2 regions of the Streptomyces sp. NPDC004542 genome follow, and region 1 is predicted to be linked to the other one. Evidence: riboswitches for the same ligand, from Rfam matches in the RefSeq annotation. Region 1 holds a riboswitch; the other holds the start of a gene.

Region 1 (4,772 bases):
CGTAGCAGGCTCCCCTCCGTTTCTGCCCGACGGCTCGTCGACGTGCGAGCCCCAAGCCCTACGGAGCATCGGGGGATGCACATGAACAGCGTTCCGCAGCACCTGCTGAACGAGGACCGCCAGGAATTCGAGCGGATCCTCGATGAGGCGCTGCGCTCCGCACCACACCGCCCGGAACTGGCCGCCGTGGGAGAGCGGCTGAACCACGAGCAACTGCGCACCATGGCGCTGAACGCCACCGCACTCATCACGGCGGCCGCGGCGACCGAGTACCAGCACTATGTGAAGGTCCGCGAGGAACTGCGCCGCCCGGCGCCACCCGTTCCGTCCTCCGTTCCCCTGTCCGGATCCACCGAGCCGGGCACGGATCCCATGGGCCTCGCCGCCTCGCTCGGCGAGGCCGCCGAGAACACCGGCGCGGGCGCCGTCGCCGTCGTCGCGGTTCTCGCCCCGGTCCTCGCCGGCACCGCCGCGGCGATCTTCCTCCTCGTCGGCTACGTCCTGCGGATGCTGGACCCGGCACCGGCCTTCGCCCAGACGATGATCACCACCGGCTGGGTGTTCGGCGCCATGACGGCGGTCGCGATCCTGGTCGCCGGCGTCGGCCTGCTCCTCACCGCCCTGCGCAACAGCCCGTCGCTCGGGGACGGACCCCACGGGGAGGTGACCGAGGAACTGGCCCGGGCCAGTGAGGCCTGGCGCGAGGCGCTCCTGGACCGCGGCATCCTGCCCTTCCTGCGGGAGGCGCTCGCCGCCCCCGGCACCGGCACACCGCACCGCATGACCCCGCCGGCGCCGACCGGACGCATGCCCCGGCTCGGCTACGACCGGCCGGGATTCAGCAGCCCCGACGACGGCACCACCCCGGGCCCGCGCCCGAGGTTCACCAGCCCGGACTACACGAGCCCGGACTTCGGCGGCCCGGAGCACCAGCCGGAATGATCCCCGGCTTGCGCCCCCGGCGGGGGCGCAAGCCGGACAGGCGGCGCGCGCGCGTGTCAGTCCGCGATCGGCAGGTACACCCGGTTCCCGCTCGCCGCGAACTCCTTCGACTTCTGTGCCATGCCCTCCTCGATCTCGGCCTTGCTGCCGCCGTGTTCACGCCTGATGTCCTGTGAGATCTTCATGCTGCAGAACTTCGGCCCGCACATGGAGCAGAAGTGGGCCGTCTTGGCGGGCTCGGCCGGAAGCGTCTCATCGTGGAACTCCCGTGCCGTGTCCGGGTCGAGGGCGAGGTTGAACTGGTCCTCCCACCGGAACTCGAAGCGGGCGTCGGACAGCGCGTCGTCCCATTCCTGGGCACCCGGGTGGCCCTTGGCGAGGTCGGCCGCATGGGCGGCGATCTTGTAGGTGATGACGCCGGTCTTGACGTCGTCACGGTTGGGCAGGCCCAAGTGCTCCTTGGGCGTGACGTAGCAGAGCATCGCCGTGCCCCACCAGGCGATCATCGCGGCACCGATGCCGGAGGTGATGTGGTCGTACGCCGGTGCGACGTCCGTGGTCAGCGGGCCGAGCGTATAGAACGGAGCTTCATCGCAGATCTCCTGCTGAAGGTCGATGTTCTCCTTGATCTTGTGCATCGGGACGTGACCCGGGCCCTCGATCATGGTCTGTACGTCGAAACGCCTGGCGATCCGGTTGAGTTCCCCGAGCGTGCGGAGTTCCGCGAACTGCGCCTCGTCGTTGGCGTCCGCGACCGAGCCGGGCCTGAGTCCGTCGCCCAGCGAGTACGTGACGTCGTAGGCGGCGAGGATCTCGCAGAGCTCCTCGAAGTTCTCGTACAGGAACGACTCCTTGTGGTGCGCCAGGCACCAGGCCGCCATGATCGAGCCGCCGCGCGAGACGATGCCGGTCTTGCGGTTGGCCGTGAGCGGCACGTACGCCAGCCGCACTCCGGCGTGGACGGTCATGTAGTCCACACCCTGCTCGGCCTGTTCGATGACCGTGTCCTTGTAGATGTCCCAGGTCAGTTCCTCGGCCCTGCCGTCCACCTTCTCCAGCGCCTGGTAGAGCGGCACCGTGCCGATAGGGACGGGGGAGTTGCGCAGCACCCACTCACGGGTGGTGTGGATGTTACGGCCGGTGGACAGGTCCATCACCGTGTCGGCGCCCCAGCGGGTCGCCCAGGTCATCTTCTCGACCTCCTCCTCGATGGAGGACGTCACCGCCGAGTTGCCGATGTTGGCGTTGACCTTCACCAGGAACCGCTTGCCGATGATCATCGGCTCGATCTCCGGGTGGTTGACGTTGGCGGGCAACACGGCCCGGCCCGCCGCGATCTCCTCGCGGACGACCTCCGGTGAGACGTTCTCCCTCAGCGCCACGAACTCCATCTCGGGCGTGATCACACCTTGACGGGCATAGGCGAGCTGGGTGACCGCCTGGCCGTCCCGGCCCCTGCGCGGCTGGCGGGAGCGTCCGGGGAAGACCGCGTCGAGGTTGCGCAGTCCGCCCCGGGGCGAGGTGTGCTTGATCCCGTCGTCCTCAGGACGGACGGGACGGCCCGCGTACTCCTCGGTGTCGCCGCGGGCAATGATCCAGTTCTCCCGCAGCGGCGGCAGACCCCTGCGGACGTCGGTTTCGACGAGTGGATCGGTGTACGGGCCGGAGGTGTCGTACAGCGTGACCGACTGTCCGTTGGTCAGGTGCACCTGACGGACCGGCACGCGCAGGTCGGGGCGCGAACCCTCGACATACCCCTTGTGCCAGCCGATGGACTTCCCGGCCTCCTCGCCGCTGGAGAGCTGCGTGGAGGCAGGCGTGCGTGCGTCCTTGTTGGTCATGAGACCTACTCCCTACGCCGGCATTACCCGGTAACAGGTTCGGCGGTCGACGCAGCGGTTTCCGTCCATCGGTGTTCCACGTGAAACATCGCGAAGACGGAGGTCAGCGCCCTCTCAGCCCGGTGCTCCGAGCTCCCGCGTGTGCAAAGGTGCCTCCACGCTAGCGTCATTCGTGGCGCGGTGAACAGTGCGCCTCCGCCCGTTCTTGCAATGATCGGGCGGTGACCACGACGCACCAGCCCACATATCCGCCCGGCGAACCGCCGCACGACCGCAACCACGGCCACGGCCACGGCGGGGGGCACGGGCACGGCGGGGGGCACGGGCACTCCCACAGTCACAGCCACGGGCCCGCGGCCCCGGTCTCCCAGCATCTACGCAAGGTCATCGCGGCCGTTCTGATCCCGTTCACCGCGGCGGTCGTGGTGGGGCTCGTGGTGCTCTGGCCGGGCGGCGCCCCTGCGCACGAGCGGACGGGAGTCGGCTTCGACCGGCAGACGCGGCAGGCCACGGTCACCAAGGTCGTCGAGATCAGCTGCGGGTCGGTCAACGGCTCCGGGGGCACCTCGACCGGTGACACCTCCACGGCCGAGGGCGGCGCCGCGCAGCAGAAGTCGGGCGATACCTGCAAGAAGGCGACGATCCGGGTCGATTCCGGCAAGGACAGGGGCCGTACGTTCACGGAGATCGTGCAGCCGGACCAGTCGCGGCAGTTGCACCAGGGCCAGCAGGTGGTGGCCGCCTACGAACCCTCGGCACCCAAGGACCTGCAGTACTCGGTGACCGACGTCAACCGGCGCTTCCCCATGGCGCTGCTGGCCGGGATCTTCGCACTCGCCGTCGTGGTCGTCGGGCGGATGCGTGGCGTCATGGCGCTGGTGGCGCTGGCTGTCAGCTTCCTGGTCCTCACCTTCTTCATCCTGCCCGCGATCCTGCAAGGGTCGGACCCGCTGACCGTGGCAGTGATCGGCTCCAGCGCCATCATGCTGATCGCGCTCTACCTGTGCCACGGACTGTCGGCCCGTACCTCGGTGGCTGTCCTCGGCACCCTGGTCTCGCTGTCGCTGATCGGCGTCCTCGGCAACCTGTTCATCGACTGGGCCGCGCTCACCGGCAACACGGACGACAGCACCGGACTGATCCACGGCCTGTACCCGTCGATCGACATGAGCGGTCTGCTGCTCGCCGGTGTCATCATCGGTTCGCTCGGTGTCCTGGACGACGTGACGGTGACGCAGACCTCGGCCGTGTGGGAGCTGCACGAGGCCAATCCGTCGATGAGCCGGCGAGGGCTGTACCGTGCGGGCATCCGCATCGGCCGCGACCACATCGCCTCCGTGGTCAACACACTCGTGCTGGCCTACGCGGGCGCCGCGCTGCCGCTGCTGCTGCTGTTCTCCATCGCCCGGAGCGGCGTGGGCACGGTCGCCAACAGCGAGCTGGTGGCGGAGGAGATCGTACGCACACTGGTGGGCTCGATCGGTCTGGTGGCCTCCGTACCGGTCACCACCGCCCTCGCGGCTCTGGTGGTGGCGGCCGATCGTCCGGCAGAGGAGCCGGCCGCGGCCACCGTGGCCCCGTCGGCTCCGTCACGTGGCGGCCGGGGCAGGCGCCGGAAGCGGTGAGGCTCCGTCAGGGGCCGACGGCCCCCGGAGAAGCGTTACTGCAACACCCCGTGGTGAGGCGGAGCTTGCGGCGCCTGTGCCGTGACGCGTCAGCCGGCGCTCTGTTCCTCGGCCAGGATGCGGTCCAGGGCCTCGTCGAGGTGGGCGTCGAAGTCGGCCAGTGCCCCCTCCTGCCCCAACGGCACCAGCTTGTCCGTACGGTCGAGGAAGGCCACCAGCGGCGGCGTCGACGAGCGGAACAGGGCCTGGTCGGTTCCCACCTGAAGCCGGATCAGCACCTCGCCCAGCGCCTCGGGCCCGGCGGGCGCGATGCGCACATCGCCGTCGCCGCACGGTCGGCCCACCCCGTCGATGAGCAGCTCGC
Region 2 (4,772 bases), on a different contig from region 1:
TGGCGGTGTCGGACATGCGTGGGTCCCCCCGTTGTGGTGCGCGGTCGGCGGCGTACGGGCCGTGGCCGGGGACCCCGGGGCCGCGGCCCGTACGCCGGACGGTGTTCGGTTCGGACGGTCAGGGTCAGACGGCGAGCGCCTGGGCGCGGCGCTTCACCTCCGTGCCGCGATTCTCGCTCAGGGCCTGCGCGGGGGTGCCGGGGAGGCTCGGGTCCGGGGTGAAGAGCCACTCCAGCATCTCTTCGTCACTGAAGCCGTCGTCCCTGAGGAGCGTCAAGGTCCCGGACAGGCCCTTGACGACCTTGTCCCCGTCGATGAAGGCGGCGGGGACGTGCAGCGCCCGGTTCTCACCACGGCGTACGGCGATGAGCTGGCCCTCCTTGACCAGCTGCCGCACACGTGTCACCTCGACGCCGAGCTTCTCGGCGATCTCGGGCAGGTTCAGCCAGGCGGGGACGAGCGCATCGATCTTCGCGTCAATCTCGGTCACGGAAACTAGCCTGCCATCTGCCACTGACACTCGGAAGTCAGGCCGGTCCACACGGGGCGACGCGCCAGGCCGGGGCCCTGTGCCGGGGCGTGCTACGCCGTGGCGTTCTTCAGGGGCCGCGCCGGGTCGGACAGCGCCTGCGGACGCATCGGCGTGCCCGCCTCGATCAGCCGCCGCCCCTGGGCCAGGTCCCTCGGGCGCCCCACGGCGAGCAGGGCCACCAGCCGGTCCCCCCTCAGCCAGCAGACCGTCCACGCGGGGCCCGCCGGATCGCCGCGCCACAGGGTGCGGTCGGCCACGCCGTGGTGACCGGCGTACTGCACGAAACGGCCGAACTGCTCGGACCAGAAGTACGGCACGGGGTCGTAGACCGCGGGGGTCTCGCCCATGATGTTCGCGGCGACCGTGCGCGGGCCCTGGAGGGCGTTGTCCCAGTGGTGGACGAGCAGCCGCTGCCCGTACCGGCGGGACGGGAAGGAGGCGCAGTCGCCGACCGCGTACACGTCCGGCGCGGAGGTCCGCAGGTGCTCGTCGGCCACCACCTCGCCGTGCGCGCCGAGTTCGATGCCGGAGCCAGCCAGCCACGCCGTGGCGGGGCGGGCGCCGATGCCGACGACGACGGCGCCCGCGGGCACCCGCGAGCCGTCGTCGAGCACCACCGCGCCCGGCTCGACGCGTTCCACGCGCGCGTGCGTGCGCAACTCGGCGCCGCTGTCGGCGTACCAGGACGCCATCGGCGCGGCCACCTCGGCCGGGAGCGCGCCGGCGAGAGGGCGGTCCGCCGCCTCCACGACCGTCACCGCGCAGCCCGCCTCACGGGCCGCCGTCGCGAACTCGGCGCCGATCCAGCCCGCGCCGACGACCACGACGTCGTGCTGCCGGGCGAGTACCGGCCGCAGCCGTTCGGCGTCGTCGAGGGTGCGCAGCAGGTGCACGCCGGGCACGCCCTCCGTGCCGGGCAGCCGGACCGGTTCGGCGCCGGTGGCCAGGACCAGGACGTCGTACGGCTCGGGCCCGGCCTCGGTGTCGACCTCGTGGTCGCCCGGGCGCACGCCCAGCGCCTCACGGCCGAGCCGCAGTTCGATGCCGAGCGCCTCGAAGTCGACGTCGAAGGCGGAGCCTTCGGCCTTGCCGAGCAGCACGGCCTTGGAGAGCGGGGGCCGGTCGTACGGCTGGTGGGGTTCGGCGCCGAGCAGCGTCACGGTGCCCCGGAAGCCCTGTTCGCGCAGCGCGACCGCGGTCTGCACCCCGGCCATGCCCGCGCCGACGACGACCACGCGCCGCGCCTGTGACGTGGCCTGTTCCCGTGTCTGCTCGCTCACTGGATCACCATAGTCGGACCACCATAGTCAACTGACTGGCCGTCAGTCAGGGGGTGTGCTCCGTGACCTGCTCCACCACGCTCGTACCCGCTCCCGGCTGTGACTCCCACTCCCAGGTCTCCTCCAGCCGCACCCGGCCGTCGGGCAGCTCGACGACGGCCGACGCGCAGTGTCCGCAGGAGGTGGTGCCGTCCCGCTTCAGCTGCACGTACCGGAAGTCCAGCCGGTCCCCTTCCCTGGTGCCCACCAGGGAGCCGCGTACGACATCGCCACCCGCGTACTCGGCCCAGATCTCGCCGTCCTTCTCGTGGTACGCGAACCGGGTGCGCGTCCCCACCTGTCCCGGAGCCTGGTCCGCGACGGGAGCGAGGATCAGGCCGTCGAGCGAGCGGGCCATCGGCGGAGGCCTCCTTACGGGTCGGGTGCCCTGCGGGCTAGGGTGGCCACCGTACAAGCACTCGCGGGAGCCCGGACGCACCGGGCTGAGAGGGAGGCTGGCGGCCTCCGACCGTACGAACCTGATCCGGGTCATGCCGGCGAAGGGAGGGGCTGGACGCCCATGTCGTCACGTACGTCCGACGTCCTCGTCATAGGGGGCGGGATCATCGGTCTGGTCACGGCCTGGCGGGCCGCGCAGCGCGGGCTCACCACGGCCGTGGCGGACCCGGACCCGGGCGGCGGGGCCGCCCGGGTCGCGGCCGGGATGCTGGCCGCCGTCACGGAGCTGCACCACGGCGAGCAGATCCTGCTCGGCCTGAACCTGGCGTCGGCCCGCCGCTATCCGGAGTTCGCGGCCGAGCTGACCGACCTCACCGGCCTGGACCTCGGCTACCGCCCGTGCGGCACGCTCGCCGTCGCCCTGGACGCCGACGACCGCGCCCACCTGCGCGAACTGCACGCGTTGCAGCAGCGGTCGGGCCTGGAGTCCGAGTGGCTTTCGGGGCGGGAGTGCCGGCGCCTGGAGCCGTTGCTGGCGCCGGGGGTGCGCGGGGGGCTGCGGGTGGACGGCGACCACCAGATCGATCCGCGCCGGCTGGCGGCCGCGCTGCTCGCCGCGTGCGAGCGCGCCGGGGTGGTCTTCCACCGGGTGCGGGCCGAGCGCTTCGACGTCGCGGGGGACCGGGCGGCCGGGGTGACCGCCTCGGACGGCGGTGCGCTGCGCGCGGGCCAGGTGGTGCTGGCCGCCGGGAGCCTGAGCGGGCGGCTCGCGGGCCTGCCCGAGGACCTGCTGCCGCCGGTGCGGCCGGTGAAGGGGCAGGTGGTGCGGCTGGCCGTGCCCGGGCGGTACGCGCCGTTCCTCAACCGGACCGTACGGGCCGTGGTGCGCGGCAGCCACGTCTACCTGGTGCCCCGGGAGAACGGCGAGCTGGTCGTCGGGGCCACCAGCGAGGAACTGGGCTGGGACACGACGGTGACCGCCGGCGGGGTGTACCAGCTGCTGCGCGACGCGCACGAACTGGTGCCCGGCATCACCGAGCTGCCGCTCACCGAGACCCGGGCCGGGCTGCGCCCCGGTTCACCCGACAACGCGCCGCTGCTCGGCCCGACCGGCCTGGACGGGCTGCTGCTGGCCACCGGGCACTACCGCAACGGCGTGCTGCTCACGCCGGTCACCGGGGACGCCCTGGCGCACGCCCTGACCACGGGTGAACTGCCCGAAGAGGCCCGGCCGTTCACCCCCAAGCGCTTCAGCACGGCACTCACGGAGCAGCCCGCATGAACATCTCCGTCAACGGAGAGCGCCGGGAGGTCGCCCCGGGCACCGCTCTCGACACCCTCGTACGGTCCCTCACCGCGGCGCCGCGCGGAGTGGCCGCCGCGCTCAACGAGACCGTCGTCCCGCGCGCGCAGTGGCCGTCCACGGCGCTGGCCGAGGGTGACCGCGTCGAAGTACTCACCGCCGTCCAGGGAGGCTGAGCATGGCCGACGACCCCTTCGTCCTCGGTGGTACGTCCTTCACGTCCCGCCTGATCATGGGTACGGGCGGTGCGCCCAGCCTCGAGGTGCTGGAGCGGGCGCTGGCCGCCTCCGGCACGGAGCTGACGACCGTGGCGATGCGGCGGGTGGATCCCGGTGTGCGCGGCTCGGTGCTGTCGGTGCTGGAGCGGCTCGGCATCCGGGTGCTGCCGAACACGGCGGGGTGTTTCACCGCCGGGGAGGCCGTGCTCACCGCCCGGCTGGCGCGCGAGGCCCTCGGGACCGATCTGGTCAAGCTGGAGGTCATCGCCGACGAGCGCACGCTGCTGCCGGATCCGATCGAGCTGCTGGACGCGGCGGAGACGCTGGTCGACGACGGCTTCACGGTCCTGCCGTACACCAATGACGATCCCGTGCTGGCGCGGAAGCTGGAGGACGCCGGCTGTGCGGCGATCATGCCGCTGGGCTCGCCCATCGGGTCCGGGCTGGGGATCCGCAACCCCCACAACTTCCAGCTGATCGTCGAGCACGCGCGCGTGCCGGTGATCCTGGACGCGGGCGCCGGTACGGCGTCGGACGTGGCGCTGGCGATGGAGCTGGGGTGTGCGGGGGTGATGCTGGCCTCCGCGGTGACGCGGGCGCAGGAGCCGGTGCGGATGGCTGCCGCCATGCGGTACGCGGTGGAGGCGGGGCGGCTGGCCCGGCTGGCGGGGCGGATCCCGCGGCGGCATTTCGCCGAGGCGTCCTCTCCCGCGGAGGGCTTGGCCGTGCTCGATCCTGAGCGGCCCGCTTTCTGAGCGGGGCTGTGGTCCCGCTCCTGCCTTCCACCCACGCACCACACGTTTCCGGTCGGTTCAGAGGTGGAGGTCTGCTGTGGGGGTGATCTCCGTCGGCGGCTTTCCGTCCGTGGCCGGCGCCTCCCGTGAGGGTGGGAAGCGTCACAGGTGCGCTGCAGTACCGGTGCGATCCTGGCCGAAACCGTGGGGGTGTCGGTCCTGGCTCGTAGACTCGCCTGCGTGGATATGACCCTTCAGGACCCTCTC

The links. A riboswitch is a leader RNA that binds a small molecule or an ion and turns the genes downstream of it on or off. The one in region 1 is predicted to bind thiamine pyrophosphate.
Region 2: another riboswitch for thiamine pyrophosphate. It lies ahead of thiO (glycine oxidase ThiO); the one in region 1 lies ahead of thiC (phosphomethylpyrimidine synthase ThiC).

The regions. Positions count from the first base shown of each region.
Region 1 covers NZ_JBEXLP010000005.1:37,992-42,763, forward strand. Annotated here, with positions in the region: gene ABZX30_RS04690 (hypothetical protein) at 76-942, shown strand; gene thiC (phosphomethylpyrimidine synthase ThiC) at 999-2,783, opposite strand; TPP riboswitch at 2,776-2,932, opposite strand; gene ABZX30_RS04700 (YibE/F family protein) at 3,005-4,408, shown strand; gene ABZX30_RS04705 (SsgA family sporulation/cell division regulator) at 4,498-4,772, opposite strand, start outside.
Region 2 covers NZ_JBEXLP010000031.1:67,979-72,750, reverse strand. Annotated here, with positions in the region: gene thiE (thiamine phosphate synthase) at 1-16, opposite strand, end outside; gene ABZX30_RS19060 (Rv2175c family DNA-binding protein) at 125-490, opposite strand; gene ABZX30_RS19055 (FAD-dependent oxidoreductase) at 583-1,812, opposite strand; gene ABZX30_RS19050 (hypothetical protein) at 1,859-2,209, opposite strand; TPP riboswitch at 2,263-2,374, shown strand; gene thiO (glycine oxidase ThiO) at 2,372-3,532, shown strand; gene thiS (sulfur carrier protein ThiS) at 3,529-3,729, shown strand; gene ABZX30_RS19035 (thiazole synthase) at 3,732-4,526, shown strand; gene pknB (Stk1 family PASTA domain-containing Ser/Thr kinase) at 4,746-4,772, shown strand, end outside.